Regions from separate parts of the Streptomyces seoulensis genome, predicted to be linked through region 1. Evidence: riboswitches for the same ligand, from Rfam matches in the RefSeq annotation. Region 1 holds a riboswitch; the other holds the start of a gene.

Region 1 (15,262 bases):
GCCGAGCTCCCGGGCGACCGCGTGGGTCAGCTCCAGGTCGTCCACCGCGCCGAGGGCGTGGTTGCCGGGGAAGGAGGAGCCGGTACGGGCCTCCAGCCGGGTGACGTCGCCGCCCTCCTCGTCGATGGCCACCAGCACATCGGGGCGTTCGGCGCGCAACTGGGCGGTGAGCGCCGACAGTTGCTCGGGCGAGACGATGTTGCGGCCGAACAGGCCGACCGAGGCCAGGCCCTCGCCGAGTCGGCGCAGCAGCCAGTCGGGGGCGGTGGTGCCGGTGAAGCCGGGCTGGAGGACGGTGAGCGCGTCACGCGTCAGGGTGTCCGAACCGCGGGCGATTGTCGTCATCGGGTGCGTTATCCCTTCACGGCGCCCGCGGTAAGGCCCGCGGCCATCTTGCGCTGGACGAGGAGGAACAGCACGACGATCGGCAGCGCCATCACGGTGGCTCCGGCCATCATCGGGGCGTATTCGGTGCCGTGCTTGGTGGTGAAGTTGCCGAGCCAGACGGTGGCCGTCTGGTTCTCCTGGCTGAGCAGCATCAGGGCGTAGAGGTACTCGTTCCACGCCTGGATGAAGCCGTAGACGGAGGTGGCGACCATGCCGGGGGCGAGCAGCGGGAAGACGACGCGGACGAAGGCGCCGGTGCGGGAGCAGCCGTCGACCATGGCGGCCTCCTCCAGCTCGCGCGGGATGTTGACGATGAAGCCGCGCAGGGTCCACACCGTGAACGGCAGGATGAAGGTCAGGTAGGTGATGATCAGCCCGGTGAGCTTGTCGTACTGATGCAGGTCGTTCAGCAGCAGGAAGACCGGGATGATCATGGCGACCAGCGGCACCATCTGCACCGCGAGGATGCCGACGATCACGATCTTCCGGCCCCGGAAGGCGAACCGGGAGATGGCGAGCGCGGCGAGCATGCCGACGACGACGCCGATGACGACGACGGACAGCGAGACGACCAGGCTGCGGCCGACCGGGCCCCAGAAGTCAGCGATGTCGAAGGCCCGGCTGAAGTTGTCCAGGGTGAACCCGGTGGGCAGCAGGCTCGGGTCGGGGTCGATGGCGTCCCTGGCCGGCTTGATCGCGGTGTCGAGCATCCAGTAGACGGGGAAGCCGGCGGTGGCGAAGACGAGGAGGCCGAGGATGTTCCAGCCGGCCTTGGAGGTCCGGCGGGCGGGGGAAGCCGTGCTGGTCACTCGACCTCTCCGATCTTGAGCATCTGGCGCATGTAGACGGCGACGACGCCGAGCAGCAGCACCACGGTGATGAGGGCGATGGCGGAGCCCTGGGCGTAGTCGTTGACCACGAAGGCGCGGTCGTAGGAGTAGGTGGTCAGCAACTGGAACTGGGCCTCGGGGTGGCCGTTGCGCATCACGAAGACCTGCGGGAAGACGCCCATGTCCCAGATGACGGAGAGCGTCGTCAGCATGACGACCACCGGCTTGAGCACGGGCAGGGTGACGAACCGGAAGACGCCCCAGGCGCCGGCCCCGTCCAGCCGGGCGGCCTCCTCCAGCTCGGCGGGGACCTGGGTGAGTCCGGCGCTGAGGGTGATGACCACGAAGGGCACCGCGCCCCAGACCACCAGCAGCATGATCACCGTGAGGCCCTCGGGGCCGCTGGCGAACCAGTTGTGGCCGATCAGGTCGACGCCGGGCAGCTTGCTGACGAGGGCGTTGAGGATGCCGTAGTCGGCGTCGAAGAGCCACTTGAAGACGGTGGTGGCGACGATGACCGGCATGCCCCAGCTCGCCACCAGCGCGATGTTGACGAGGGTCTTCACCCAGCCGGAGACCTTTCGGAGCAGCAGGGCGATCAGCATGCCGAGGACCATCGTGACGACGACGGAACCGGCGGCGAAGACGATGGTGCGCAGCACGACCTGCCAGAAGTCGCCGTCGCTCAGCACCTTGGTGAAGTTGCCGAACCCGGCGGACTCCGGCTCCTGGAAGCCCCAGAGCTGGGACTGGCCGAACTTCTGGAACGACAGGGTGACCAGCCGGACCAGGGGGTAGCCCATGACACCGGCGAGGATCAGCAGACAGGGCGCGAGCAGCAGCCAGGGGGTGGCGGCGCCTTTGACGGAGGCCGGGCGTGGCCGGGGCGGCGGGGGGCCGGGCGGGGGCGCCTGCCGCGGCGGCGGCACCTTGGCAGGCGTGGTCGTGTCTGCGGCACTCATCGCGCTCCTCGGCGATCCCGTATGTCCTGTGCAGGCGGTATGGCGTCCGCCGCGCGGGCCGGGACGCCCACGCGGCGGACGAGCGCGGGCACCGGCAGGGCCCGCCCTCGGCTCACTTGGTGTTGATGACCTTGTCGATCGCGGCGTCCGCCTCCTTGGCGGCGTCCTGGACCGACTTCTTGCCGGTACCGATCTCCTGGAGCATGGTCTGCAGGACCTGCGCCTTCTCCACCTGGCCCCAGCCGGGGGCCATCGGCACGAACCAGTTGGACTCGGCCGCGGTGGCCGGCACGGCGGTGGCCGGGTCGTTCTTCAGGGTGGCGAGGTCGGTCTTGTTGTTGGGCAGGTTGCCCTTGGCGATCAGGCCCTTCTGCCCCTCGGGGCCGGTGAAGGCGTTGATCCACTCGGCGGCGACGTCCTGGTTGCGGGACTTCACCGGGACGGCGAGGTCGGAACCGCCCAGGAACACCGGCATGTTCTTGCCGGACGGGCCGGGCATCACGAAGTTCTCGAGGTTGTCCTTGAGCTTGCCGGTCTTGTCGTTCTTCGGGTCGGCGGAGGTCGCGCCCTCCCAGGCCGCGGCGAAGATCATGGCGGACTTGCCCTGGCCGTAGACGAGGTAGCGGTCGGACTCGTCCTTGGTCTTGTCGCCGTGCATGTACTTGTCGAGGACCTGCTTGAACGCGGTCAGGCCCTTGACCGACTCCGGCGAGGACAGCGTCCCCTTCCACCGGCCGCCCTGCTCCTTGGCGATGGCGCCGCCCGCGTCGTAGACGTAGGACATGCCGGCGTACCAGTCACGGGTGGGCTGGTACCACGCGTTGAACTTGTCCCCCTCCTTCTTCTGGATCTTGTCCAGCGCGGCGGTCAGCTCGGGGTAGGTCTTCGGCGGGGTCTTGACGCCGACCGAAGCGGCCACGTCCTTGCGCCAGTTGGCGACGCGGCCACCGGCGTAGTACGGCACGCCGTAGGTCTTGCCGTCGTAGGTGACCGAGGTCTTCAGGCCGTCGAGCCAGGCGTCCGAGGCCGCGAACTTGGCGGGGTCGAGGGGGGCGAAGGCGCCCTTGACCATGTAGCCGAGCATCTCGCTGTTGCCCATCTCGACCACGTCGGGGGCCTTGTCGGTGGCGAGGACGGCGTCCAGCTTGGTGTTCTTGTCCGGCCAGCCGTAGTACTCGTGCTTGATCTTCAGGTCCGGGTGCTTCTTCACGACGGCGGCGTCGGCGGCCTTGACCAGGTCGGGCCAGTTGTTCTGCGCGTCGACGGTGAGCCAGACGGTCAACTGGTCGCTGTCGCCCCCCTTGCCGTCGTCGCTGCCGCACGCGGCGATGGAGACGACCATGCCCGCGGCACCGATCGCGGCTATCAGTCTGCGCTTCACGCCATCCTCCTCAAGGGATACCCACAACCCCCCTGCCTCCCCGCGGTGTCACACTTGCGCGTCGAACCGCCCTCGGAGCCGGGACTGGACCAATGGTGTAGACCAGCAGGGGGAGCTTGGCCCAGACCAAAAGGGCTGTCAAGGGTGTTCAGGTGGGGTCCGGGCGTCCGTGACGCGACCGAGATATGCAGGGACCTTTCATTGCGCAACCGACAGATCGGACGGACCAGTTCCGGTGGACCAATGGCCCGCTCCGCACGGGTGGACTAGACCAACCGGGGGTGCGGCGGTATACAGGGAGATCACGGAGCGTGCGGGCGGACCCGGCCGCGCGCGACCGTGCCACGATGTGAGCCGTGACCGATGGCGATGTCGGTCGCTTTCGGCATCCGGAGCCGGGAAGGCAGCCATGAGCACCGACGTCAGCAGGGCGGAGAACGAGGCCGGCGCGACCGTCCGTACCGCGCGCGTGCCCAAGTACTACCGTCTGAAGAAGCATCTCCAGGAGATCACGGAGACGCTTCCGCCGGGCACGCCGGTGCCGCCCGAGCGCACGCTGGCCGCGGAGTTCGACACCTCCCGCACCACGGTCCGCCAGGCGCTCCAGGAGCTGGTGGTCGAGGGGCGCCTCGAACGCATCCAGGGCAAGGGCACCTTCGTCGCCAAGCCCAAGGTCGCCCAGGCGCTCCAGCTCACCTCCTACACCGAGGACATGCGCGCCCAGGGGCTCGAACCCACCTCGCAGTTGCTGGACATCGGCTACATCACGGCGGACGACCGGCTCGCCGGGCTGCTGGACATAAGTGCCGGGGGCCGGGTGCTGCGCATCGAGCGGCTGCGCATGGCCAACGGCGAGCCGATGGCCATAGAGACCACCCACCTCTCCGCCAAGCGCTTTCCCGCGCTGCGCCGTTCGCTGGTGAAGTACACCTCGCTCTACACCGCGCTCGCCGAGGTCTACGACGTGCATCTGGCCGAGGCCGAGGAGACCATCGAGACCTCACTGGCCACCCCGCGCGAGGCGAGCCTGCTCGGCACCGACGTGGGTCTGCCGATGCTGCTGCTGTCCCGGCATTCCGTGGACCGCGAGGGCCGGCCGGTGGAGTGGGTGCGCTCGGTCTACCGGGGCGACCGCTACAAGTTCGTGGCCCGCCTGAGGCGTCCGCAGGACTGACCGGTTCCCCTTCCACCGCCCCCACCAGCTCACATCGCCATATCGATACCCGGACGAGGGGTTCCGCTCCGCCGTGCCGTCACCTAGATTGCGTGCGCATTACGCAGTGATCAACGAGGGGACGGAGCCGAGGCATGCCCGAAGATTCTGAAGTGAGGCCACCGGTGGTGACACCGGTCCGTGTGGTCATCGGCCTGTGCCTCGTGGCGCCGTTCGTGGCGATGCTCTGGGTGGGTTCGTTCTCCAAGGTGGACCCGACGTTCATCGGGATCCCGTTCTTCTACTGGTACCAGATGCTGTGGGTGCTGGTCTCGACCTCGCTCACCGTGACCGCGTACCAGCTCTGGCAGCGCGACCAGCGCTCACGCAAGGTGAAGAGCGGGGGTGCGTCGAAGTGAAGGACGGCGTCAACGGCGTGGCGCTCGGCGTCTTCGTCTTCTTCTTCCTGGCCGTCACGGTCCTGGGCTTCCTGGCCTCGCGCTGGCGCAAGGCCGAGAACGAGCACTCGCTGGACGAATGGGGCCTGGGCGGCCGGTCGTTCGGCACCTGGATCACCTGGTTCCTGCTGGGCGGCGACCTGTACACCGCGTACACCTTCGTCGCGGTGCCCGCGGCGATCTACGCGGCCGGCGCGGCCGGGTTCTTCGCGGTGCCCTACACGATCCTGGTGTACCCGCTGATCTTCACCTTCCTGCCCCGGCTGTGGTCGGTCTCGCACCGGCACGGGTACGTCACCACCTCCGACTTCGTGCGCGGTCGGTTCGGCTCCAAGGGGCTGTCGCTGGCGGTGGCGGTCACCGGCATCCTGGCGACCATGCCGTACATCGCGCTCCAGCTCGTCGGCATCCAGGCGGTGCTGGACGTGATGGGCGTGGGCGGCGGTGAGGGCACCAACTGGTTCGTGAAGGACCTGCCGCTGCTGATCGCCTTCGGTGTGCTGGCGGCCTACACCTACTCCTCGGGACTGCGCGCCCCCGCGATGATCGCGTTCGTGAAGGACACGCTGATCTACATCGTCATCGCGGTGGCGATCATCTACATCCCGATCAAGCTGGGCGGCTTCGACGAGATCTTCGCCAAGGCGGGCGAGAAGTACACCGCCGCAGGCGCCGGCGGTATCGTCCCGGCCCCGGCGGGCCAGTGGACGTACGCCACGCTGGCCCTGGGCTCGGCGCTCGCGCTGTTCATGTACCCGCACTCGATCACCGCGACCCTGTCGTCCAAGAGCCGTGACGTGATCCGCCGCAACACCACGATCCTGCCGCTCTACTCCCTGATGCTCGGCCTGCTGGCGCTGCTGGGCTTCATGGCGATCGCGGCCGGGGTGAAGGTCACCAACGGGCAGCTCGCCATCCCGCAGTTGTTCGAGGACATGTTCCCGGACTGGTTCGCGGGCGTCGCCTTCGCGGCGATCGGCATCGGCGCGCTGGTCCCGGCGGCGATCATGTCCATCGCGGCCGCGAACCTGTTCACCCGCAACATCTACAAGGACTTCATCAAGCCCGACGCGACGCCCGAGCAGGAGACCAAGGTCTCCAAGCTGGTCTCGCTGCTGGTGAAGGTGGGCGCGCTGGTCTTCGTCCTCACCATGGACAAGACGGTGGCCATCAACTTCCAGCTCCTGGGCGGCATCTGGATCCTCCAGACCTTCCCGGCGCTGGTCGGCGGCCTGTTCACCCGCTGGTTCCACCGCTGGGCGCTGCTGGCCGGCTGGGCGGTCGGCATGATCTACGGCACGCTCGCCGCCTACGGGGTCGCCTCGCCGACCCAGAAGCACTTCGGCGGCTCGGCCAAGGAGATCCCCGGCATCGGTGAGATCGGCTACATCGGTCTGACCGCGTTCGTGCTGAACGTGGTGGTCACGGTGGTCCTCACCTTCGTCCTGAAGGCCGTGAAGGCCCCCGACGGCATCGACGAGACGAGGCCCGAGGACTACACGGCCGACGCGGGCGACCCCGGCGTCGAGGTCGAGCTGCCCCCGGCGACCGCGGGGAGCGCCCACTAGCGAGAACCCGTTCCACCCGGCCACGGGCCGCCGTAAAGCGAGAGCGACGGCGGCCCGTCGTCGCACACACTCCCGGTCATGGACCTCCACATCAGACCGGCCGGACCCGCCGAGTACGACGCCCTGGGCGAGATCACCGCGCAGGCCTACCTCCAGGACGGACTGCTCGACTTCGGGGAGGGCGACGCGTACCTGGGCGAGCTGCGGGACGTGGCCCGGCGGGCCGCCGCCGCGGACGTCCTGGTGGCCGTGCGCGGGGGCGTCCTGCTCGGCGGGGTCACCTTCGTCCCGGCGGGCGGACCCATGGCCGACATCGCGGGCCCGGGCGAGGCCGAGATCCGCATGCTGGCGGTCGCGCACGCCGGCCGGGGCCAGGGAGCCGGGGAGGCGCTGGTGCGCGCCTGTGTGGAGCGCGCACGGGCCGTCGAGGGCTGTGTGCGCGTCGTCCTGTCCACCCAGCGCACGATGTACGGCGCCCACCGGATCTACGAACGCCTCGGTTTCCGGCGCACCCCGGAGCGCGACTGGAACCCCTTGCCAGACCTGCTGGACCTCGCCCTGCTCACCTACGAGTTGACGCTTTGAAGCCACCGCGACACACAACAGACACAACATCTGGGGGTGTCACCGCAGCCCGGCACTAGATGTATGCTCGTGCTCGCTGTCGTCGCAGGGGAATCCGGTGCGAATCCGGAACTGTCCCGCAACGGTGTACTTGCGTGCTTCGTGCACGCCAGAGTCAGTCCGAGGACCTGCCGACAGCGCGCGCCCGGCCGTCCGGCCCGGGTGCTCGAAGACGTCCGGGCCTCGTGGAGTGGGCCGGTGGACGCGACGCCGCGTGCGCTCGTGCCTCCCCTTCCCTCCGCCTGGCCCCGTGCCCAGCGAGGGAGAGCCCCACGTGACCATCGCGCCTGCCGACCCGGCTTCAGCCAACCCGGCGACCGAGGCCCCTGTGGAGAACGACGGCCCCGGCGCCGCGCTGCTGCGGACCCTGACCGAGCTGACCGCCGATCTCCCGGACGCGGACCCCGGACGGGTCGCGGCCGCCGCGCTGCGCGGCCGGTCCGCGCGTGCCGACGAGGCGGAACTGCGCGAGCTGGCCACGGAGTCCGCCGCCGGTCTGATCTCGGAGGACCCGGCCTACTCCCGGCTGGCCGCCCGGCTGCTCACGCTCTCCATCCGCGCCGAGGCCGCCTCGCAGGGCGTGACGTGCTTCACCGAGTCGGTGACCGTGGGCCACCGCGAGGGCCTGGTCGCCGACCGCACCGCCGACTTCGTGACGCTGCACGCCGCCCGGCTCGACGCCCTGATCGACACCGGCGCCGACGACCGGTTCGGCTACTTCGGTCTGCGCACCCTGCACAGCCGTTACCTGCTGCGCCACCCCATCACCCGCAAGGTGATCGAGACGCCCCAGCACTTCATGCTGCGCGTGGCGAGCGGCCTGGCCGAGAACGACAGCGCCCCGGCCGTGGACGAGGTCGCCGCGCTCTACGGCCTGATGAGCCGCCTCGACTACCTGCCCTCCTCCCCCACCCTGTTCAACTCCGGTACGCGGCACCCCCAGATGTCGTCCTGCTACCTGCTGGACTCCCCGCTGGACGAGCTGGACTCGATCTACGACCGCTACCACCAGGTCGCCCGGCTCTCCAAGCACGCCGGCGGCATCGGCCTGTCCTACTCCCGCATCCGCAGCCGGGGTTCGCTGATCCGGGGCACCAACGGGCACTCCAACGGCATCGTGCCGTTCCTGAAGACGCTGGACGCCTCGGTGGCCGCGGTGAACCAGGGCGGGCGGCGCAAGGGCGCTGCCGCGGTGTACCTGGAGACCTGGCACTCCGACATCGAGGAGTTCCTGGAGCTGCGCGACAACACCGGTGAGGACGCGCGCCGTACGCACAACCTGAACCTCGCGCACTGGATCCCGGACGAGTTCATGCGCCGGGTCAACGCCGACGAGCCGTGGTCGCTGTTCTCCCCGGCGGACGTGCCCGAGCTGGTCGACCTGTGGGGCCCGGAGTTCGACGCGGCCTACCGCAAGGCCGAGGAGGCGGGCCTGGCGAAGAAGTCCATGCCGGCCCGCGAGCTGTACGGCCGCATGATGCGCACCCTGGCCCAGACCGGCAACGGCTGGATGACCTTCAAGGACGCCGCCAACCGCACCGCCAACCAGACGGCGCTGCCGGGCAACGTGGTCCACTCCTCCAACCTGTGCACGGAGATCCTCGAGGTCACCGACGACGGGGAGACCGCGGTCTGCAACCTCGGCTCGGTGAACCTGGGCGCCTTCGTGGTGGACGGCGACATCGACTGGGCGCGGCTGGACGAGACCGTCCGTACGGCCGTGACCTTCCTCGACCGGGTCGTGGACATCAACTTCTACCCGACCGAGCAGGCGGGCCGCTCCAACGCCAAGTGGCGCCCGGTGGGCCTCGGCGCGATGGGTCTGCAGGACGTCTTCTTCAAGCTGCGCATCCCCTTCGACTCCCCCGAGGCGAAGGCGCTGTCCACGCGGATCGCCGAGCGGATCATGCTGGCCTCCTACGAGGCGTCCGCCGACCTCGCCGAGCGCAACGGCCCGCTGCCCGCCTGGGAGCAGACCCGTACCGCGCGGGGCGTGCTGCACCCCGACCACTACGGCGTCGAGCTGACCTGGCCGGAGCGCTGGGCGGCGCTGCGGGAGCGGATCGCCGAGGTCGGCATGCGCAACTCGCTGCTGCTGGCCATCGCGCCGACAGCCACCATCGCCTCCATCGCGGGTGTGTACGAGTGCATCGAGCCGCAGGTGTCCAACCTGTTCAAGCGCGAGACGCTGTCCGGCGAGTTCCTCCAGGTCAACGCCTACCTGGTGCAGGAGCTGAAGAACCTCGGCGTGTGGGACGCCCGCACCCGTGAGGAGCTGCGCGAGGCCAGCGGCTCGGTGCAGGGCTTCGCCTGGATCCCCGAGGACGTGCGCGCGCTGTACCGCACGGCGTGGGAGATCCCGCAGCGCGGTCTGATCGACATGGCCGCCGCCCGTACCCCGTTCCTGGACCAGGCTCAGTCACTGAACCTGTTCCTGGAGACGCCGACCATCGGCAAGCTCTCCTCCATGTACTCCTACGCCTGGAAGTCGGGTCTGAAGACCACGTACTACCTGCGTTCGCGCCCGGCGACCCGGATCGCCCGTGCCGCCCAGGGCCGGGTCCAGGAGACCACGACCATCCCCGTCCAGCAGGCCGCCGACCCCGACGCCGTCGCCTGCTCCCTTGAGAACCCCGAGTCCTGCGAGGCCTGCCAGTAATGTCCGACGAGACCAAGAACCTGCTCGACCCCGGCTTCGAGCTGACTCTCCGCCCCATGCGCTACCCGGACTTCTACGAGCGCTACCGGGACGCGATCAAGAACACCTGGACCGTCGAGGAGGTCGACCTCCACTCGGACGTCGCCGACCTCGCGAAGCTGTCGCCGGAGGAGCAGCACCTGATCGGCCGCCTGGTGGCGTTCTTCGCCACGGGTGACTCGATCGTGGCGAACAACCTGGTGCTGACGCTGTACAAGCACATCAACTCCCCCGAGGCGCGGCTCTACCTGAGCCGTCAGCTCTTCGAGGAGGCCGTGCACGTCCAGTTCTATCTGACGCTGCTCGACACCTACCTGCCCAACCCCGAGGACCGCGCCGACGCCTTCGCGGCGGTGGAGAACATCCCCTCCATCCGCGAGAAGGCCGAGTTCTGCTTCAAGTGGATCGACTCGGTCGACAAGCTGGACCGGCTGGAGACCAAGGCGGACCGCCGCAAGTTCCTGCTGAACCTGATCTGCTTCGCCGCGTGCATCGAGGGCCTGTTCTTCTACGGCGCCTTCGCGTACGTCTACTGGTTCCGCAGCCGTGGTCTGCTGCACGGCCTGGCCACCGGCACCAACTGGGTGTTCCGCGACGAGACGATGCACATGTCGTTCGCCTTCGACGTGGTCGACACCGTCCGCAAGGAGGAGCCGGAGCTGTTCGACGACCAGCTCGAGCAGCAGGTCACGGACATGATCCGGGAGGCCGTCGCGGCCGAGCTGCAGTTCGGCCGCGACCTGTGCGGTGAGGGCCTGCCCGGCATGAACACCGAGTCGATGCGGCAGTACCTGGAGTGCGTCGCCGACCAGCGCCTCACGCGCCTCGGCTTCGCCCCGGTGTACGGCTCGGAGAACCCCTTCTCCTTCATGGAGCTGCAGGGTGTTCAGGAGCTGACGAACTTCTTCGAGCGCCGTCCGTCGGCGTACCAGGTCGCGGTGGAGGGCACCGTGGACCTGGACGAGGACTTCTGAGTCGTCCGAGTCTCCTTTCCGCGGTCCTTCTGGGCCTGCCCGAGCTGTCGGTCGATGCGCCGGTCGCGCACGATGCCGATCACCGAGGGCAGGACCAGGAGGACCAGGATGCCGAGAGTGGCGGCCATTCCGATGAGACCTTCGATCTGGTTTCCGTTCATGTCATCAGCCTTGCGCTGAACACTCCTGACCAACACTGGCAGGACTGCCGCGAACCCTCGAATTCCTGCCAGCGCCGAGGCACACTGGCAGCATGCTGAAGAACGTGGTCGCGGTCCTGCTGGACGGGGTGCACCCCTTCGAGCTGGGGGTGGTGTGCGAGGTGTTCGGCGTCGACCGCAGCGACGACGGACTGCCGGTGTACGACTTCGCCGTGGCCTCGGCGGAGGGCCCCACCCTGGACACCCACTGCGGCTTCACCGTCTCCACCCCGCACGGTCTGGAGCGGCTGGAGGAAGCTGATCTGATCGCCGTCCCGGCCGGCGAGTCCTACGCCTCCCGCGACTATCCCCCCGCGCTGCTGGACGCCCTGCGCCGGGCCGTGGACCGCGGCGCGCGGGTGCTCAGCGTGTGCACCGGGGTGTTCGTGCTGGCCGAGGCCGGACTGCTGGACGGACGCCGGTGCGCGGTGCACTGGCACAACGTCGAGGAGCTGAGCCGGCGCCACCCGCGCGTCACGGTCGAGCCGGACGTCCTCTACGTCGACGAGGACCCGGTGATCACCTCCGCCGGGACGGCGGCCGGAATCGACGCCTGCCTCCACCTGGTCCGCAAGGAGCAGGGGCCGGAGGTCGCCAACAAGATCGCCCGCCGGATGGTGGTGCCCCCGCACCGCGACGGCGGCCAGGCCCAGTACATCGAGCGTCCGCTGCCCAAGGGGCCCTGCGACACCGTGGGCGAGGTGCTGGTGTGGATGGAGGAGCACCTCGACCAGGAGGTCACCGTCGAGCAGCTCGCCGCCCGCGCCCACATGTCCCCGCGCACCTTCGCCCGCCGCTTCCAGCAGGAGACCGGCACCACCCCGTACCGCTGGCTCCTGCGCCAACGGGTGCTGCTGGCACAGGAGTTGCTGGAGGCGACGGACGAGACGGTGGACTCGATCGCGTGGCGGGCCGGGTTCGGCAACGCGGCCGCCCTGCGCCACCAGTTCGTGCGGGCGCTCGGCACCACCCCGAACGCCTACCGGCGCGCGTTCCGGGGCCCGCAGGCCGCCTGAACGCGCGCCGGCAGGGCGGCGTGAGCCCTCACCACTCCATGGGCTCGACCAGCAGCCGGTGCGGGCGCAGGGTGATGCCCACGCGCGTGGAGGCGTCCGAGTCCTCGACCTGGCGGAAGCGGTACTTCGCCGAGACCGCCGCGACGATCAGGCTGAGCTGGGCCATGGAGAAGTGGTCGCTCGGGCACTTGCGGTTGCCGACGCTGAAGGGGCTCATGGCGTACTTCGGCACCTCCTCGGCCCGCCCCGGCAGCCAGCGGTCGGGGTCGAATTCGAGGTGGCGGGCGTAGGAGCGGCTGTCGCGCTGAATCGCGTAGGGGCTGTAGATGATGTCCGCCCCGGCTGGAATGCGATAGGCACCGAGTGCGGTGTCGGTGAGCGCGCGGCGGGTCAATATCCATACGGCGGGCCGCAGCCGGAGGGCCTCCAGGACGACATTGTTCGTATGGCCGAGCCTGCGTACGTGCTCGAATCCGACCGGCGCACCGCCGGTTACCGATTCAACTTCCGCGCGCACCTTCTCGGCGTGCTCCGGATGGTCCGCGAGGATCTGGAGGAGCCACATGATCGTGGAGGCGATTGTCTCGCTTCCGGGGGTGAGTATGGCGACGACCTGGTCGTGGATCTCCTGTTCGCCGATGGGATCGCCATTGTCGTCCTTCGCCTCCAGCAAAGCCGTCAGCAAATCGTCCGGCCTTTGACCGGATGCCCTCCGCTCGCCGACGATCTCGTCCACCAGCAGATGCAGATCGGCCAGTGCCCGGTTGAATTCGAGGTTGGACGGGAACGGCAGCCGGTACAGCGGTCCCAGGGGGAGCACCATGCGCCGGTACATGCCCCGGAAGACGGTGGCGAGGTCGGTGCTCAGCCGCTCCGCGCGCTCGTCCATGTACTGGCCGCGCAGCAGGCAGCGGGCCGCGACGCGCACGGCCACCCGGAAGGACTCGGAGGTGGCGTCGACGGGCACGCCGGGCCGCCAGCGCTCGGTGAGGGCGTGCGCCTCCTCCTCCATGATCGGCCCGTAGGCGGGGATCGCGGCGAGGCGGAACGCGGGCTGGATGGTGCGCCGCTGCCGCCGGTGCAGCGGGCCGTTGGCGGTAGCCACGCCCTGCTTGCCGAGCAGCCCCTCCAGGGACTCCCACACCGGCCCGTCGATCTTGTAGTCGGGGCTCAGCGCGAGTGCGCCGGTGAGCTCCGGCGCGGTGACGGCGTACACCGTCTTGGGGCCCAGCTTGAGGCGCACCACCTCGCCGTGGTCGCGCAACTGGGACATGAACGCGAGCGGGTCACCGGCCAGTTTCAGGCCGTGTCCGAACACCGGGACGGAGCCTCCCGCGAGGGGCGGCTCCTTCAGTTCGGCCACTTCCCGCGTCTCGGGATTGACAGAGTCGACGGTCATTTCTCACCTGCCGCTTCGTTGTTGACGTACGGGGGTGTGGACCGGTCCTCCCAACTGTCGACCATGTAGCGGCCGGACTCGTGGTGGAACCAGTAGACGGTGCTGAACCAGTTCCGCATATTGCCGACACAGGTCCGCACGGCGGCGCTCAGTTTCTTTCCGTGCACGGTTCCGTCGGCCAGCCGGTCGGCGAACTCCAGCGCCTCGCGCTCGGCTTCGAGGAATTCACCGATGCATTTCTCGATGCGCCCCTTCAGTTCTCCGACGGCTTCTTCGAGGGTGAGCCCTGAATGGGTGATGAGGCTGATCCCGAGATTGTGGACCTCGTCGCCCGCTATCTCCTTCGGCAGCGAGCACAGGTCGTTGTACCAGGCGGCGAATTCCTGGCTCAGCAGGGCCGCGCGGCGATAGGCCGGGTTCTTCCGCACCGCGTCCGGGAGCCGGCATCCGGCACCGGCTTCCAGGAGGTCGGTCCAGATCCAGTGCGCGAAGGTGAGCCGCCGCAGCGCGAGGTACTCCTCGACACCGGGCACACGGCCCTCGGTGCGGTTGCGGAACTCGCGGTCGTACGCCTCGATCACCTCGTGGAAGTGCCGGGCGAACCGCTGGTTCCAGGCGGGCGGCAGGAACGCGTAGAGCCGCAGCACGCTGTCCGCGAAGGCCGCTACCAGGGCGTCCGGGTGGTGCAGATGGTCCTCGGGTGCGTCGAGCGCCGTATGCAGACGCTGTCGCAGCCGCCGCCAGTCCTCGGGCCGGCCGTGCACGATGTCGCGGTCGTGCCGGTCGTCCCAGACGAAGAACCACGCGCTGTAGTCGGCTATGGCCTGGAGCACGTCGTCGGGGGCGCCCAGGTAGTAGCCGGCCATCAGATCCGTGTAGCAGAGGTCGTCGGCGTACTCACGGACCTTGTCCGGGGACATGAGCCGTTTTTCCAGCAGCCACTGCCGGGTGTTCTCCTGGAGCTTCGGCCAATACGGGTGCAGCTCCCGGGGAAAGGCGTCCTCGATCACCGGAAGCGCGAGGGACGGTGGTACCGCGACCGCTGTCGCCGATGTGGTGCCGCGTGAGAATGCATGCACGAACAGTCCCCTCTCGACCGCCAGGAGCACACGCCCCTCCTTGCCGTGCCGGGCGTGCGCCGTTGCGTATCCCCGCACCCCCATTCAGCACTACAACTGACCGTTAGGGGAACGGATTTGCTCCATTCACTACCCCAAGTCGCCGGGATTCTTTCGGCGAACAGACGAACGACGCCCGGCCGGGGAGGTACCCGGCCGGGCGTCGTGGCTGTTCGGTGCGGTCGCGCTGGTTCCGCGCGCTCCGGTCAGTCGTTGGCGACCACGTCGTAGCGCGGTTCGTTCTCGGCCATCTGCCGCAGCGCGTCCTTGCGGTCGCGCTTGGAGAGGCGGTCGATGTACAGGTAGCCGTACAGGTGGTCCGTCTCGTGCTGGAGGCAGCGGGCGAAGTAGCCGGTGCCGCGCACCTTGATGGCGTTGCCCTTCTCGTCCTGCCCGGTCACCTCGGCGTAATCGGGGCGCGCGAGCGGCGCGTACGCCGTGGGCACGGACAGGCAGCCCTCGTTGCTGTCGTCCAGGCGGCGGGCGGAGGCGGG
Region 2 (15,262 bases), 2.1 Mb from region 1:
CCTCCGCCGCCGGGACCGGCTGCGGGGTGGCGCTCGGCTTCGACTGCGTCTCGTACGCCGAGGAGTTCGGGGTTGCCGACCGGGGCGAGGTGCCGCTGCTGATCATGATGATCGGCGAGGAGCGGCCCCGGCCCGCCGACTACCGCTACGACATCGTCGCCCCATGATCCGCCCGACCGCCCGCCTCCTGCGCGGTCCGCGGGAGTTCCGACACGAAAGGGGCAGCACGGTATGAGCCCGGCCACCACCACCGCCGAGACCGACACCACTGTGACCCTGCACCGCCGTTTCATGCTCCGCGTGGCCGGGCTCCCGGCCGAGACCGTGGAGGTGCTGCGCGCCCCGGAGACCGCCGACTGGGCCGCTCGCACGGCTGCCGAGGAGGACAGGCTGCGCGCGCTCGGCGCCCGGCTGAGCGATCCGCTCTCGGCGGCCGTCGGCGCCACCGAGGACGCGGCGCTGCGCCGCCGTCTGCTGGCGTTGCGCCGCCAGGTCTTCAACAACCGCCTGCCCGGCGACCTCCCGGCCTTCCGCACCCTCGCCTCCGGCCTAGGCGGCGACACCGGGGCCGACCTCACCGCCTGGCTGGAGGCCCGGCTGCGCTGGGAGGAACTGCGCGCCGAGGGCGGGACGGTGCTCGGCGGCGCGCTGGCCCGCACCCGTGCCGCGCTGCGCGAGCTGGCGCTGGACGACCGGCTCCGCCGGGGCCTGCTGCTGGCCTCGCCCACGCTGGAGGAACGGCTCGACGCGTTCGCCGCCGACCCGGCGCCCACGCCGGGCAAGCGGGCCCGAAAGATGGAGCGTTCGCTGCTGTCGTACCTGTACCGGACCGCCTGCAAGACCAGCCCGTTCAGCACGCTGACCGGGGTGGCGCTCGGCGAGTTCGAGGACGGCGGCGACCTGACGGAAGTGGGCGACGACTGGACGAGCCACCCCAGGCTGAACGTGGTCGTCCTCACCCGGCTCGCCGAGCTGATCGTGGCCGACCCCGCCCGCCGCGCCGACCTGCCGGTGGCACCGGCCTCGGGCTGGAAGCTGGACGACGACCGGGTGCGCTACGTCAGGCGGGCGGTCACGGCGGGGGACGACAGCGCGCCGGTCAGCTTCGACGCCGCCCAGGACCGGCTGTTCTTCCTGCGCAGGCAGGGCGCCCTCGACGGGATGCTGACGCTGCTGCGGGACACCGAGGGCACGCTCACCCACGGCGGCCTGGCACGCTGGCTGGCCGCCACCACGGGCGCCGGGGACGAGGAGGCGGGGCACTATCTGACGGCGCTGCGCGAGCTGGGGATGCTCCAGCTCCCCCTGCTGGACACCAGCGTGCACGGCACCGACCCGCTGCGCGCCTTCCAGCGGGCGCTGCGCGGTCTGGGCGTGGCCTGGGCCGACACCGTCGCCGCCCGGCTGGACGGCCCGGCCGAGGCGGTCGCCCGGTACGGGGACGCGGACGTACCCACCCGGCGCGCCCTGCTGGCCGGGCTCCGTACCGAACTCGCCGCCCTGCAGACCGACCTGGGCGCCGAACGGCCCGTACTGCCGCAGACGCTGCTCTACGAGGACGTGTCGGCGGGCACCACCGGCGCGCCGCTGGCGGAGTGGGCCGAGTCGGTCGCCGACCCTCTACGGTCGATCGGCCGGGTACTCCCCGCCTTCGACGTGGCGCTGCCCCAACGGCTCACCCTCAAGGGCTTCTTCGTAGCCCGATACGGGCGCGGTGGCCGCTGCGAGGACCTGCTGCGGCTGGTCCACGACTTCCACGAGGACATCTTCCGCCAGTACCTCCAGTTCACGGCGGCCAAGGACGGCTACCTCGCGGACGGCAGCCACGCCCCGGAGGAGAACTGGCTCGGAGTCCCGGAGATCACCTCCGTCGACCGGGCCCGCGCCGCCCTCACCGCCCGGATGCGCGCGCACTGGGCCGAACTCCCGGAGCGTGCAGAGGAGTTCGTGCTCGACGACGCGACCGTGGACGAGATGACCGACGCGCTCGGCGCCGCCGCGCCCGCGTTCCGCCCGCAGAGCCACTTCCTGCAACTGGCCCGCCGCGCCGACGGCCCGCTGGCCGTGCTCAACAACTCCTACGGCGGCCTGTGCTTCCCCTTCACCCGTTTCACGCACTGCTTCGACGGCGCGGACGGGCCCGGCCTCACCGACTCGCTCCGCGACGGGCTGCGTGCGGTGCTCCCGCCCGGCGCGGTCCTCGCCGAGGTCACGGCCGGGGCCGCGACCACCAACCTCAATCTGCACGGCCGTCTCACGGACCACGAGATCGTCTGCCCCGGCGAGAACAGCACCGCCCCCGAGGAGGCCCGCCTCCACCTGGACGACCTGTACGCCGTGCACGACGAGGCCGAGGACCGGCTGCTGCTGCGCTCCCGTCGGCTGGACCGCGAGGTCGTCCCGGTGTACCTCGGCTATCTGGTGCCCATGGTGCTGCCCGAGATCCCGCGCACCCTGCTGCTGTTCTCGCCCACCTCCCGCTCGGTGCCGGACGTGTGGCGCGGGGTGCCCGCCGGCCCCGCGACGGACGGCGTCACCCGGCGCCCACGCGTCCGCCACCGCTCACTGGTGCTCCAGCGGCGCTCCTGGACCGCCGCCGACGGCCGTCTCCCGCTGCGGGCACCCGGTACCGGGGACGCCGACTGGTATCTCGCCTGGCACCGCTGGCGCGTCCGGCACGGCCTGCCGGCCCGTGTCTTCGCCACCGTCCACGAGGAGGCGGAGGACGGTCGGGGTGCGGCCTGGTTCGGCGGGTCCAAGCCGCAGTACGTCGACTTCGAGAGCCCGCTCTCGCTCACCGCCCTCGAAGGGCTCCTCGCCGGGAGACGGGCCCGGACCGTCTTCGAGGAGATGCTCCCCGGCGAGGACGAACTGCACGTCACCTCACCGCGCGGGCGGCACGTCGCCGAACTCGCCGTGGAACTGCTGCCCGTCCCGGCCGCCCGACCCGAAGAGGACCCCGCCCCATGACGACCGCTCCCACCGAAGCCTCAGCCGTACCCGGTCAGGCGCCCGGCGAGTGGCTGGCCGTGCACGTCTTCTACGCGGCCAGCCCCCGCCCGCTGCTCCTGAACTGCGTCCGGCCCCTGGTCGACGCCCTCACCGAGGAGGGCCTGCTCGACGGGTACTTCTTCATCAACTACTGGCTGGAGGGCCCGCATCTGCGCCTGCGCCTGAAGCCGGCCCGCGCCGCCGACGCCGAAGTCGTCCGCCGGCGGGCGCACGCGGCCCTGGAGACGTTCCTGCGCGAGCGGCCCGCGCTGTACGAGGTGAAGGACGGCTTCTTCGCCGACCTCTACGAGACCCTGTTCACCCTGGAGTTCGGCGACCAGGAACGTTCGGAGTACCTCGGCCCGGACGGCCGGATGCTGCTGCGCCCCAACAACACCTTCGAGGACCGCCCCTACGAGCCCGAGTACGGCAAGTACGGCGGCCCGGCCGGGATCGAGCTGGCGGAGTGGCACTTCCAGCACTCCAGCGACCTAGTCATCGAGGCCGCCCGCTCGATGAACCTGCACCTGCGCACCGTGCTGCTCGGGCTGTCCGCCCAGCTCATGATGGTGATGTCCGGGACCTTCCTGCGGGACGACGAGGCCCTCCTCTCCTTCCTGGACCGCTACCACACCTTCTGGAACCGGGCGTTCTCCAGCACCAACTACACCGCCGACGACGGCTACGACCGCGCGTACACCGCGATGGGCGCGAGCCTGCCGGGCCGGTTCCGGGACATCCGGGACGCGGTGGCGGCGGGCGAGACAGGGCGGCTCCCGGCGTTCCTGCGCGGCTGGGCCGAGCACAGCGCCGAGCTGCGCGACCGGGCGATGGCGCTGATCCGCGACGGCGAGCTGGCCTTCCGCTCCTGGGACGGCACCCGCGACCTGCGCCCCACCGACCCGGCCCAGGCGCTGCCGATGCTGCTCTCGCCGTATCTGCACATGACCAACAACCGGCTGAGCACGACCGTGCGCGACGAGGCGTTCCTGTCGTACGTGCTCGCCCGCGCCCTGCGGGACGGCGGCGCGCGAGGTGCCGAGGGCGACGCGGGCGACTCGCTGGCGGGCTGGCGGCGCGGGGGTGAGGGGTGACCACCGGGACGTTCCTGGCCAGCCGCCCCCGGGTGCGCCCCGATCTGGTGGCGGGGCCCCGGCTGGTGCGGGGTGCGGCCCGTATCCATCTGCTGAAGGACCCGCGCACCGGACGGCGGCTGGAACTGGGCCCCAAGGAGCACTTCCTGATCACCCGGCTGGACGGGACCCGCACGCTGGAGGAGATCGGCGGCGAGTACGCGGGCGAGTTCGGGGCCCGGCTCGGAGAGGCGCAGTGGGGACAGGTGCTGCGGCTGCTGCACGGCCGGGGCCTGCTGGAGGGCTCCCCCGCACCGTCCGCGGCGCCGCCCGCCGGGCCGGAGCGGCCGCCGAACGGCATCCTCGCCGGACGGACCCGGATGGTGTCCGACGCGCCCGCGCTGATGGACCGGCTGCACCGGCTCACCGCGCCCGCGCGGCGGCCCGTCGTACTCGCGGTGCTGACCGCGCTGGCGGTGGGCGTGTTCGCCGCCGTCGTGGCACAGGCCGGGACACTGTGGCGGCAGACGGAGGAGACCGCCGAGCAGCCGGTGCTGCTGTTCGCCATCGGCTGCGTGCTGTGGTGCGGGCTCGCTCTGCACGAGCTGGCGCACGGGCTGTTCGCGCGGGCCTGGGGCGGGCGGGTCACGGAGATCGGACTGCGCTGGTTCTGCTTCGCCACCTATCTGTACTGCGAGGTGGAGGACGTCCAGTTCCTCGGCAGCCGGGCCCGCAAGGTCGCCACCGCGTGCGCGGGCGTCTTCGCCAACCTGCTGTTCCTGGTGCCGTTCTACCCGGTGTGGGCGCTGCTCCCGGCCGACGCCCAGGCCCGGCCCGCGCTCGGGGCGCTGCTGCTGCTCGGCACCGTCCTCGGCGTGGCCAACCTGCTGCCGCTGCCGCCGCTGGACGGCTACAAGGCCCTCATGCACGCGCTCGGCGTCACCGCCCTGTCCGAGGGCGCCCGCACCTTCGCCGCCCTCGCCGTGCGGGCCCTGTTCCGGCGGGGTCCGGGCATCGCCGCGTATCCGGCCCGCCTCAGGCTGCTGTACGGCGGTTTCGCGCTGCTGACCGCGGCGCAGAGCGCGGCGCTGCTGGTGCTGTGCGGTGCGGCGCTGCGGGCGACGCTGCCGGACGGCATGGCGGTGCTCGCCTGGTCGCTGCCGCCCGCGCTGCTCGCCGCCCTCCTGCTGCTGTGGGCGCTGGGCGGCCTCGGCCGGCGCCTGCGGGACCGGCGTACCACCGAGGCGGCCCCGGCCGTCTCCCCCACGTCCGAGCCGGGGCGTCCCGTCCCGGCGGGCGCGAGCACCGGGCAGGTCCCGGCCGCCGCGCACCAGTTGAGGAAAGGCGAGATGAGCGCACCCGACAGCAGGACGGAGCCCGCCCCGAGCGGCACCGGCACCGAGACCGTCGTCGCCCTGGACGGCGTCAGCAAGCGCTACGGGGAGGTGACGGCGCTCGACGGCGTCTCCCTCGAAGTGCGCCATGGTGAGTTCTTCGGCATCCTCGGGCCGAACGGCGCGGGCAAGACCACCCTGGTGGAGATCGTGGAGGGCATGCGGGAGCCCGACTCCGGCAGCGTCGCGGTGTTCGGGCAGAGCCCCTGGCCGCGCGACATCGCGCTGCTGGCCCGGATCGGGGTGCAGACGCAGGCGTCGGCGTTCTTCGCCCGGCTGACCGCGGGCGAGCACCTGCGCACGGTGGCCGCGCTGTACGGCATGGCTCCCCAGGCCGCGAAGACCGCGCTGGAGCGGGTCGGGCTGACCGAGAAGGAGAACGCGCGCGTCGACCATCTCTCGGGCGGCCAGCGGCAGCGCCTCGCCGTCGCCACCGCGCTGCTCAACGAGCCGGAGCTGATCTTCCTGGACGAGCCGACTGCCGCGCTCGACCCGGAGGCGAGGCGTGAACTCTGGGAGCTGCTGCGGTCGTTGCGTTCGGAGGGGCGCACGATCATCTGCACCACCCACTACCTGGACGAGGCCGAGGCGCTGTGCGACCGGGTGGCGATCATCGCCGGCGGCCGGGTCGTCGCGCTCGACTCGCCCCGCAACCTGATCCGCGCGCTCGCCGCGCCGACCCGGCTGCTGGTGCCCGCCGACAAGGTCTCCCCCGGCGCCGCGCTGGCGCTCACGGGCGTGGACCGGGCCACCGTGCAGGGCGCCGACCTGGTCATCGAGACGACGGTGCCCAACCGGGTGCTGCCGGCGCTCGGCGACCTCGTGGACATCGACTCGGTCTCCGTGCGCACCCCCACCCTCGAAGACGCCTATCTCTCGCTGACCGGCACCGGATCGGAGCACCACCGTTGAGCGCCTACGCCGCACTGACCCGGGCCACCTATGTCGCGAGCGTGCGCGACAAGACGACCCTCTTCTTCACCTTCGCCTTCCCGCTCGCCTTCCTCGTGCTGTTCGGCCTGATCTTCCAGGGCGACAAGGTCGACGGGGGGCTGGCCTCCATCAACTACATCGCGCCGGGCGTGCTGTCCTGGGGCGTGGGCAACGCGGCCGTCTTCTCGGTGGGCTTCGCCCTGATGCAGTGGCGCCGGGACGACCTGCTCCGGCTGATCTGGCGCACCCCGACCCCGCTGCGCACCCTGCTCGCCTCCCGCTGGACGGTGGCCATGGGGGTGGCTCTCGCGCAGACCGCGCTGTTCACCGCGGTCGCCCTGCTGCCGTTCTTCGGGCTGCGGCTGATGGGCCCCTGGTGGGCCGCGCTGCCGCTGCTGGTGCTGGGGGTGACCGCGTTCCTCGCCATGGGCCTGATCGTCGGCAGTCTCGCCGACACCCCTGAGGCGGTCGCGGCCATCGCCAACCTGGTGATGGTGCCGATGGCGTTCCTGTCCGGCTCGTTCTTCCCGGACGACCTGATGCCGGGCTGGCTGCGCACCGCCGCCAAGGTACTGCCGCTGCACTACCTCAACGACGGCCTCACCGACGCCATGGGCGGCCGCGGGGACCTGGGCGACATCGCCCTGGACTGCGCGGGCCTCGCCGTGTTCGCCCTGGTCTTCGGGGTGATCGCCACCCGGATCTTCCGCTGGAGCAACAGGACATGACGACGACGATGACCGCTCTGGAGGCCGCGCGGGCGGACCTCCAGGCCCGGCTGGCGGCGCGTGCCGCGTCGGCCGGGCTCCCCGCGCCCGCCGTGTCCCGGATCGGCGACACCGATGTGCTCGGCGAGACCGGGCTCCCCGCCGAGCCGGCGACCGTGCATCTCACCGCGCAGGCCGTGCTGCTCGGTCCGTGGGGCGGCGCCCCGGCGGCGGGTCCGGCCTGCGGGACCTGCCTGGCGATGCGGCGCCAGCGGCTGCGGACCCGTACCGAACGGGAGGCGCTGGAGACCGGTACGGAGACCACGGCGGCCGGGGTCTGGCCGGTGCTGCCGGACCACGCGGTGGACGCGGTGTGGTCGCTGCACCGGCTGATCGCCTCCGGCGCCGCCCGGCACTCCGCCGAGGGCCCGGACGCCGAGCTGCCCCAGGTCACCGAGGTCGACCTGGAGACGCTGCGGGTGCGTACGTTCCCGCTGCTGCCGGAGCCGATGTGCCCGCGCTGCCGTCCGTTCACCGAGGAGGCGGAACTGCGCGCGGCGGAACAGGCCGCGCTGCCCTCGCCGGGCGCGCTGCCCAAACCGCACCCCGACGCGTACCGGCTGCGCCGGGCGGCCGACCACCCGCTCCCGGTGAAGGCCCTGGCCAACCCGGTGTGCGGGGTGCTGGGTGGCGGCACCTGGATCGACGTCACCTCCCCCACCACCGCCCCGGTCGCGGGCAGCGTCTTCATGCGGGGGTACGCCGGGCTCACCGACGTCACCTGGAGCGGGCAGGCCAACTCCTTCGCGGACAGCCGCGACCTGGCCTTCCTGGAGGGGCTCGAACGGTACGCAGGCACCCATCGCCGCCACCGCGCACCGGTGGTGACCGCCTCGCTGGATGAGCTGGAGGGGCGGGGCGACCGTGCCCTCGATCCGCGTGCGTGCGGGCTGTACGGGCCGCGCACCTACGCCGAGGACCCGATGGTCGAGCCCTTCGACCCCGCCCGGCCGATCCCCTGGGTGACCGGCTGGTCGCTGCGGGACGGCCGACCGGTGCTGGTACCGGCCCGGCTCGTCTACTACAGCGCGGGCACGGCCGCCGACAACTTCGTCTTCGAATGCTCCAACGGCTGCGCCACCGGCAGCAGTTGGGAGGAGGCGGTGTTCTTCGGGCTGCTCGAACTCATCGAGCGGGACGCCTTCCTGCTCGGCTGGTACGGCGATCTGCCGCTGCCGGAGATCAACCTGGACTCGGTGCGCTCGCCGAGCGTGCGGGCGATGGTGGCGCGGGCCGCGCTCCAGGGTTACGACGTGCACGTCTTCGACAACCGGGTGGACCTCCCGGTGCCCGTGGTCACCGGACTCGCGGTCCGCCGCGACGACGCGCCGGGCTCCCTGGCCTTCGCGGCGGGCGCGTCCTTCGACCCGGAGACGGCTGTGGAGTCGGCGGTCTCCGAGATCCTCACCTACATCCCGCACCTGCCCGGCCAGGTGGCCGAGCGGCCCGCCGAACTCGCGGCCATGGCCGAGGACTTCGACCTGGTGAAGCGGCTGCCGGACCATGCGGCACTGTTCGGGCTGCCCGCGATGCGGGTGCACGCCGCGGGCTATCTGAAGCCGCCGCGCGTGGCGTCATCGGCCGAGCTGTTCGCCGGCTGGGAGGAGCGGCGCCCGCGTACCGGGGACCTGCGGGACGATCTGCTGCTGGTGCGGGACCTCTTGGGCGAGGCGGGCTGCGAGGTGATCGCCGTCGACCAGACCACGCCCGAGCAGCGGCGGATGGGGCTGCGCACGGTGGCCACGCTGGCTCCGGGGCTGCTGCCGATCGACTTCGGCTGGCCGCGGCAGCGGGCGCTCACCATGCCGAGGCTGCGCACCGCGCCGCACCGGGCCGGTCTGGTCCCGGCGCCGCTGAAGGAGGAGGAGTTGCGGCGGGTGCCGCATCCGTTCCCGTGACCGGGGCAGGCGTTCAGCTCGTCGGCGCGCGGGCCGTGAAGGAGGTCCGCGCGACGCCGACGGTCCCCGGCGCGCTGACGCGGGCCGGGGACCGTGGGTGCGACGCCTGGATCAGGCGGTGCAGGAGGTGGTGCTGGTGGTGCTGGAGCAGGTGCTGGTGGAGGAACAGCTCGTCGACGAGCCGAGCATGACCTCGCTGGCGTCCGAGTAGTCGGTGATCTCGAAGGTCTCCGACTCCAGGTCCAGGATCTCCTGGGCGAGGGAGGCGAGGTTGTTGTCAGCCATGATGGCTCCTTCCGGGTCAGGTGACCTGCTGCCGTCCGGGAGGGTCCCGTCCGGTGGTGCGCCGAACCTGCCGGAGGAGCGAGCCCCCGGACACCTCCCTTTCTACGCGCGTCCGACACCAACTCCCTGACCGATGGCTGTCACTTCACTGACACCCCCGTTCTACGACCCCATGGAGTACTCGCCGTGAGCAGCGACCAGACCCGTCCGACCGTGACCGTGGGCGGCGGTGTCCCGCCCGGCCTGGACGCCCTGCTGGCGTCCACCGCCGAGATGTATCTCGACCTGCACCGGCACCCCGAGCTGTCCGGCGCCGAGGAGCGCACCGCCGCCCGGTTCGCGGACCGGCTGACGGCGGACGGCTTCCGGGTCCTGCGCGGTGTCGGCGGGCACGGGGTCGCGGCCGAACTGGCCAACGGCGACGGCCCGGCCGTGCTGCTGCGCGCCGAGCTGGACGCGCTGCCGGTCGCCGAGGAGACCGGCGTCCCGTACGCCAGCACGGCGACCTCGCCGGGCCCGGACGGGCGGCCGGTGCCGGTGATGCACGCCTGCGGCCATGACGCCCACCTGGCCTGCGCGGCGGCGGCCGCCCGGTGGCTCGCCGAGCACCGCGACCGGTGGCGGGGCACGCTCCTGGTCGTCGGGCAGCCCGCCGAGGAGACCCTGAGCGGTGCTCGCGCCATGCTGGAGGACGGGCTGTACGACCGGATCACCGCGCCGGACGTGGTCCTCGCCCAGCACACCGCCGCGTTCCCGGCCGGGATGGTGGCGCACGCGGACGGGCCGCTGATGGCGGGCAGCGTGACGCTCGAAGTGGTCTTCGAGGGGGACGGCGGACACGCGGCCACCCCGCATCTGACGGCCGATCCGCTGCTCGCGGCGGCCGGCGCGGTGACCCGGCTGCCCGCCGTCGCAGCCCGCGAGACGGACCCGGCCGAACGCCTGGTGGTCACCGCGTCCTCGCTGCGGGCCGGGGACTACGGGCGCACCGGGAACGTGATAGCCACCCGTGCCGAACTGCGGGTCACCGTCCGCGCCCTCTCGGAGGCGGCGCTCGTCCGGGGCACCGCGGCGGTGGAGCGGGTGGTGCGCGCGGAGGCCGCCGCGGCCGCGCTGCCGCCGCGGGTCACGGTCCGCGAGCTGAACCGCTCCGGCGTCACCCGGCCCGACCCCGGCGTCACGGCCGCCGTCCGCGCCGCCCACCAGACGGCCTTCGGCGCCGCCCGCGTCACCGGCTGGCCCGCCTCTTCGGCGACCGAGGACTTCCCGCTGCTCACCGGCGCGGGCGGCCATCTGCACGGCCGCCCCGGCATCCGGGGCGCCTACTGGATGCTCGGCTCGGTCGGTCCCACCCAGTGGGCGGCGGCCCCCGGTACCGGGCCCGCCGAGAAGTTCCGCACTCTCCCCCACAACCACTCCCCCCGCTATCTGCCCAGCGTCCGCCTCACCCTGGACACGGGCACGGCCGCCATGGTGACGGCGGCACTGGCCCAACTCGGCCCGGCGGCGGGGTGACCACGGTCCGCGTGGCCCGGATCACCATCCGGATGACGGACGGTACCGGCGGCCGGGGGTCACGGCCCGTAGGGTGACCCCTGTAGCTGGTTCGCCCCGTCCGCCAGGCGGGGTGTCGTAAGAGGGAACCCGGTGGGAATCCGGGACTGCCCCGCAGCGGTGAGCGGGAACGACCGCCGTCATACGCACTGGGTCCGACGCACGGACCTGGGAAGCGACGGCCACTAGGTGTCCTCCGCGAGGACGTGCCCGCGAGTCCGAAGACCTGCCATCTGCCCGTGCGCGACCCACTCGCGTACGGACATCCCGGTGACCTCGAGGGCGGGTCGGCGTACACACGGACGGTCCACCGCGCACACCGTGCGGGCCGGCGCCGTCCGGTCGTCACCCCTTCACGTGCTCGTCCCGTCGCCGGGATCTCAGGGATCCGTCTCGTGAAGGAGATCTCCGTGACACCGAAGTCCGCAGCCGCGGCAGCACGGTCCACCGTGTACGGCTACCCGCGTCAGGGCCAGGACCGGGAGCTGAAGAAGGCCGTCGAGGGCTACTGGAAGGGCCGTGTCGACGCCGGCGCCCTCCGGGCCACCGCCGCAGGCATCCGCCGCGCCAACTGGCAGGCGCTGGCCGAAGCAGGCATCGACGAGGTCCCGACCGGGGACTTCTCGTACTACGACCACGTGCTGGACACCACCGTCATGGTCGGCGCGATCCCTGCCCGGCACCGGGCGGCCGTCGCCGCCGGCCCGCTGGAGGGGTACTTCGCCATGGCGCGCGGCACGCAGGACGTGCCGCCGCTGGAGATGACCAAGTGGTTCGACACCAACTACCACTATCTGGTACCGGAGTTGGGTCCGGACACGGTGTTCTCCGCCGACTCCGCCAAGCAGGTCGCGGAGCTGAAGGAGGCCCTCGCGCTGGGCCTGGCCGCCCGGCCGGTGCTGGTCGGCCCGGTCACCTACCTGCTGCTGGCCAAGCCCGCACCCGGCGTCCCCGCCGGCTTCGATCCGCTGACCCTGCTGGACCGGCTGCTCCCGGTGTACGCCGAGGTGCTGGCGGATCTGCGCGCGGCCGGGGCCGAGTGGGTGCAGGTGGACGAGCCCGCGCTGGTGCAGGACCGGACCCCGGCCGAGCTGAACGCGGCCGGGCGCGCCTACCGTGAGCTGGGCGCGCTCACCGACCGGCCGAAGCTGCTGGTCGCCTCCTACTTCGACCGGCTGGGCGAGGCGCTGCCGGTGCTGGCGAAGGCGCCGGTGGAGGGGCTGGCGCTGGACTTCACCGAGGCCGCGGCGGCCGACCTGGACGCGCTCGCCGCCGTGGGCGGGCTGCCCGGCAAGCGGCTGGTGGCCGGGGTCGTCGACGGCCGCAACATCTGGGTGAACGACCTCTCGAAGTCCCTCGGCACGCTCGGCACCCTGCTGGGGCTGGCCGACCGGGTCGACGTCGCCGCCTCCTGCTCCCTGCTGCACGTCCCGCTGGACGCCGCCGCCGAGCGGGACATCGAGCCGCAGATCCTGCGCTGGCTGGCGTTCGCCCGGCAGAAGACCGCCGAGATCGTCACGCTGGCCAGGGGCCTGGCCCGCGGCACGGACGCGATCAGCGCCGAACTCGCCGCCAACCGGGCCGACCTGGCCTCGCGCGCCGGCTCCCCCATCACCCGCGACCCGCGGGTCCGGGCGCGCGCCGCCGCCGTCACCGGGGCGGACGCCCGGCGCTGCGAGCCGTACGCCGAGCGGGCCGCCGCCCAGCGTGCCCACCTCGGTCTGCCGCTGCTGCCGACGACCACGATCGGCTCCTTCCCGCAGACCGGCGAACTGCGCACCGCCCGCGCCGACCTGCGCGCGGGCCGGATCGACACCGCCGGGTACGAGGAGCGCATCAAGGCGGAGATCCAGGAGGTGATCTCCTTCCAGGAGAAGACCGGCCTGGACGTCCTGGTGCACGGCGAGCCCGAACGCAACGACATGGTGCAGTACTTCGCCGAGCAGCTCACCGGCTACCTCGCCACCCGGCACGGCTGGGTCCAGTCCTACGGCACCCGCTACGTCCGCCCGCCGATCCTGGCCGGCGACATCTCCCGCCCCGGGCCGATGACGGTGCGCTGGACGACGTACGCCCAGTCCCTCTCCGACCGCCCGGTCAAGGGCATGCTGACCGGCCCGGTGACCATGCTCGCCTGGTCGTTCGTCCGTGACGACCAGCCGCTCGGCGACACCGCCCGGCAGATGGCGCTCGCCCTGCGCGACGAGGTGGACGACCTGGAGCGGGCGGGCACTTCGGTGATCCAGGTCGACGAGCCCGCACTGCGCGAGACGCTGCCGCTGCGCGCCGCCGACCGGGCCGCCTACCTCGCCTGGGCGACGGAGGCGTTCCGGCTCACCACCGCCGGGGTCCGGCCGGCCACCCAGGTCCACACGCACATGTGTTACGCCGAGTTCGGTGACATCGTGCGGGCCATCGACGACCTGGACGCCGACGTCATCAGCCTGGAGGCGGCCCGCTCGCACATGCAGGTGGCCCGCGAACTGGCCGCGCACGGCTACCCCCGCGAGGCGGGTCCGGGTGTGTACGACATCCACTCCCCGCGCGTGCCGAGCGCCGAGGAGGCGGCCGAGCTGCTGCGTACGGGGCTGAGGGCGATCCCCGCCGAGCGGCTGTGGGTGAACCCGGACTGCGGTCTGAAGACCCGCGCATGGCCGGAGACACGGGCCTCGCTGGAGAACCTGGTCGCGGCGGCCCGTACGGTGCGGAGTGAACTGCTGTAGTTCCCCTGCCTGTTCGTCCCGGTTCCGCCTGTGGGCCGGGACGGACGGGGCCGCGTGCTTGTGATCAGGAGGTTCCTCGCGTGACCAGTCGGCTGGTGCTCGTCTCGCCCGCGATCGGGGCAGCGCTGCGGGAGGCGCGGTTCTACGACGGCACCGGTTCCCTCGACGAGGTGGGCGCCGCCCGGGCGCGGGCGGCGGCCGGTGCGTTGCCGGAGGCGGCGCGGGTCGTGGTGTCGCCCGGTGTGCGGTGCCGGGAGACGGCGGAGGCCCTCGGGCTCCGGGGCGTGGTGGCGGCGGAGCTGGCGCCGCTGGACGCCGGGCGGTGGCGCGGGCGTGCGCTGGCGGAGGTCGGCGCGACGGAGGCGGAGGCGGTGGCCCGGTGGCTGGCCGACCCGGACTGCGCGGCGCCGGGCGGGGAGTCGGTGCGCGAGGTGTGCGCGCGGGTGGGGCGCTGGCTCACGTCGGCTCCTGAGGGCCGTACGGTCGCCGTGGTGGAACCCGAGGTGGTGCGGGCGGCCGTGGTGCACGCGCTGGGGCTGCCGGGCGAGGCGTTCTGGCGGCTGGACGTGCCCCCGCTCACCGCGACCGAGCTGTCCGGGCGGGCCGGACGCTGGAACCTGCGGCTGGGGCGCCCGCTCGGCGCGGACGGAAAGTGAGACTCGGCGCGGACCGGGAGTGAGAAAGGGCCCCCGGAAGTCTCCGGGGGCCCTTCGTCTCGTCCTCACGCCTGCTCAGTGGGAGGCGGCGACCGCCCGTCCCGTGGGAGCGGCAGCGGGGCGGGGGTTCAGCAGCCGTTCGGCCAACTCGCCGAAGACCAGGCCGAATCCGGCCCACAGCACCGTCTGGATGGCCAGCGCGGAGAGGCGGAACCGCCACAGCAGGGCGGCCGGGAAGTGTTCCGGTACCTCGTTGACGACCGGCAGGAAGGCGTAGGCCAGCCCGGTCGCCACGGCGAAGGCGGCCACGGCGACGAGGGTCGCGTACCAGTTGCCCAGGCGCGGGGCGAGGCGCTTGCCGAGCAGGGTGGCCCCGACGGCCAGGAGCACGCTGAGCAGCATCATCAGGAAGTACAGCGTGGTGCGCTTGCCGATGGTGTCCGGGTCGCCGACCGAGGGCGGGTTGGCCGGGTACTTCAGGAACGGCACCACGTACACGGCGAGCAGCGCGGCGCCGGACAGCAGCAGCGCGGTCGCGCGGGGGCCGAAGCGGCCGACGCGGCCGAGCGCGAAGCAGTAGGCGAGCGCGGCGATGCCGCCGAAGGCGACCCCGTAGACGAGGACACCGGTGGCGAGTCCGGCGGTGGACTGCAGCGAGCGGGAGACGACCTCCACCTCGTGCCCGTGCGAGTGGTGGCCCTCGAAGCTGATGGCGCTGTCCACGTTCGGCTCGCCGAGGAAGTAGGCGGCGATCAGGGCGAGCACTCCGGCGGCGAGGCCGGCGAGCATGCCCCGCACGAGGAGGTTTCTTACCGTTGCGGAGTTCATGGGTGTGCGGCGTCCCTCGCGTCAGTGGCAGGGGAAGCCGAGCAGGTGGCGGGCGTCGTGCACCCACTCGTGGACGTCCGTGCCGTTGAACACGGAGGTGGCACCCTGCTCGGCGCCGACGAAGTACAGCAGGACCAGCATGAGGACGCCGAAGAAGACC

Evidence for each region. A riboswitch is a leader RNA that binds a small molecule or an ion and turns the genes downstream of it on or off. The one in region 1 is predicted to bind cobalamin.
Region 2: it holds a riboswitch for cobalamin, as region 1 does, so the genes downstream of both, metE (5-methyltetrahydropteroyltriglutamate--homocysteine S-methyltransferase) here and HEK131_RS25355 (ribonucleoside-diphosphate reductase subunit alpha) in region 1, are expected to answer to the same signal.

What each region holds. Positions count from the first base shown of each region.
Region 1 covers NZ_AP025667.1:5,543,792-5,559,053, forward strand. Annotated here, with positions in the region: gene HEK131_RS25315 (glycoside hydrolase family 3 protein) at 1-345, opposite strand, end outside; gene HEK131_RS25320 (carbohydrate ABC transporter permease) at 354-1,196, opposite strand; gene HEK131_RS25325 (carbohydrate ABC transporter permease) at 1,193-2,179, opposite strand; gene HEK131_RS25330 (extracellular solute-binding protein) at 2,292-3,560, opposite strand; gene HEK131_RS25335 (GntR family transcriptional regulator) at 3,970-4,734, shown strand; gene HEK131_RS25340 (DUF3311 domain-containing protein) at 4,869-5,132, shown strand; gene mctP (monocarboxylate uptake permease MctP) at 5,129-6,739, shown strand; gene HEK131_RS25350 (GNAT family N-acetyltransferase) at 6,818-7,324, shown strand; cobalamin riboswitch at 7,388-7,513, shown strand; gene HEK131_RS25355 (ribonucleoside-diphosphate reductase subunit alpha) at 7,638-10,022, shown strand; gene HEK131_RS25360 (ribonucleotide-diphosphate reductase subunit beta) at 10,022-11,035, shown strand; gene HEK131_RS25365 (hypothetical protein) at 10,948-11,196, opposite strand; gene HEK131_RS25370 (GlxA family transcriptional regulator) at 11,289-12,251, shown strand; gene HEK131_RS25375 (cytochrome P450) at 12,280-13,650, opposite strand; gene cyc1 (epi-isozizaene synthase) at 13,647-14,729, opposite strand; gene def (peptide deformylase) at 14,975-15,262, opposite strand, start outside.
Region 2 covers NZ_AP025667.1:3,461,941-3,477,202, forward strand. Annotated here, with positions in the region: gene HEK131_RS16025 (nitroreductase family protein) at 1-167, shown strand, start outside; gene HEK131_RS16030 (lantibiotic dehydratase) at 232-2,970, shown strand; gene HEK131_RS16035 (lantibiotic dehydratase C-terminal domain-containing protein) at 2,967-4,085, shown strand; gene HEK131_RS30315 (ATP-binding cassette domain-containing protein) at 4,082-6,370, shown strand; gene HEK131_RS16045 (ABC transporter permease) at 6,367-7,119, shown strand; gene HEK131_RS16050 (TOMM precursor leader peptide-binding protein) at 7,116-9,056, shown strand; gene HEK131_RS16055 (thiazolylpeptide-type bacteriocin) at 9,168-9,341, opposite strand; gene HEK131_RS16060 (amidohydrolase) at 9,528-10,856, shown strand; cobalamin riboswitch at 10,927-11,143, shown strand; gene metE (5-methyltetrahydropteroyltriglutamate--homocysteine S-methyltransferase) at 11,306-13,618, shown strand; gene HEK131_RS16070 (histidine phosphatase family protein) at 13,699-14,274, shown strand; gene HEK131_RS16075 (CbtA family protein) at 14,350-15,102, opposite strand; gene HEK131_RS16080 (CbtB domain-containing protein) at 15,124-15,262, opposite strand, start outside.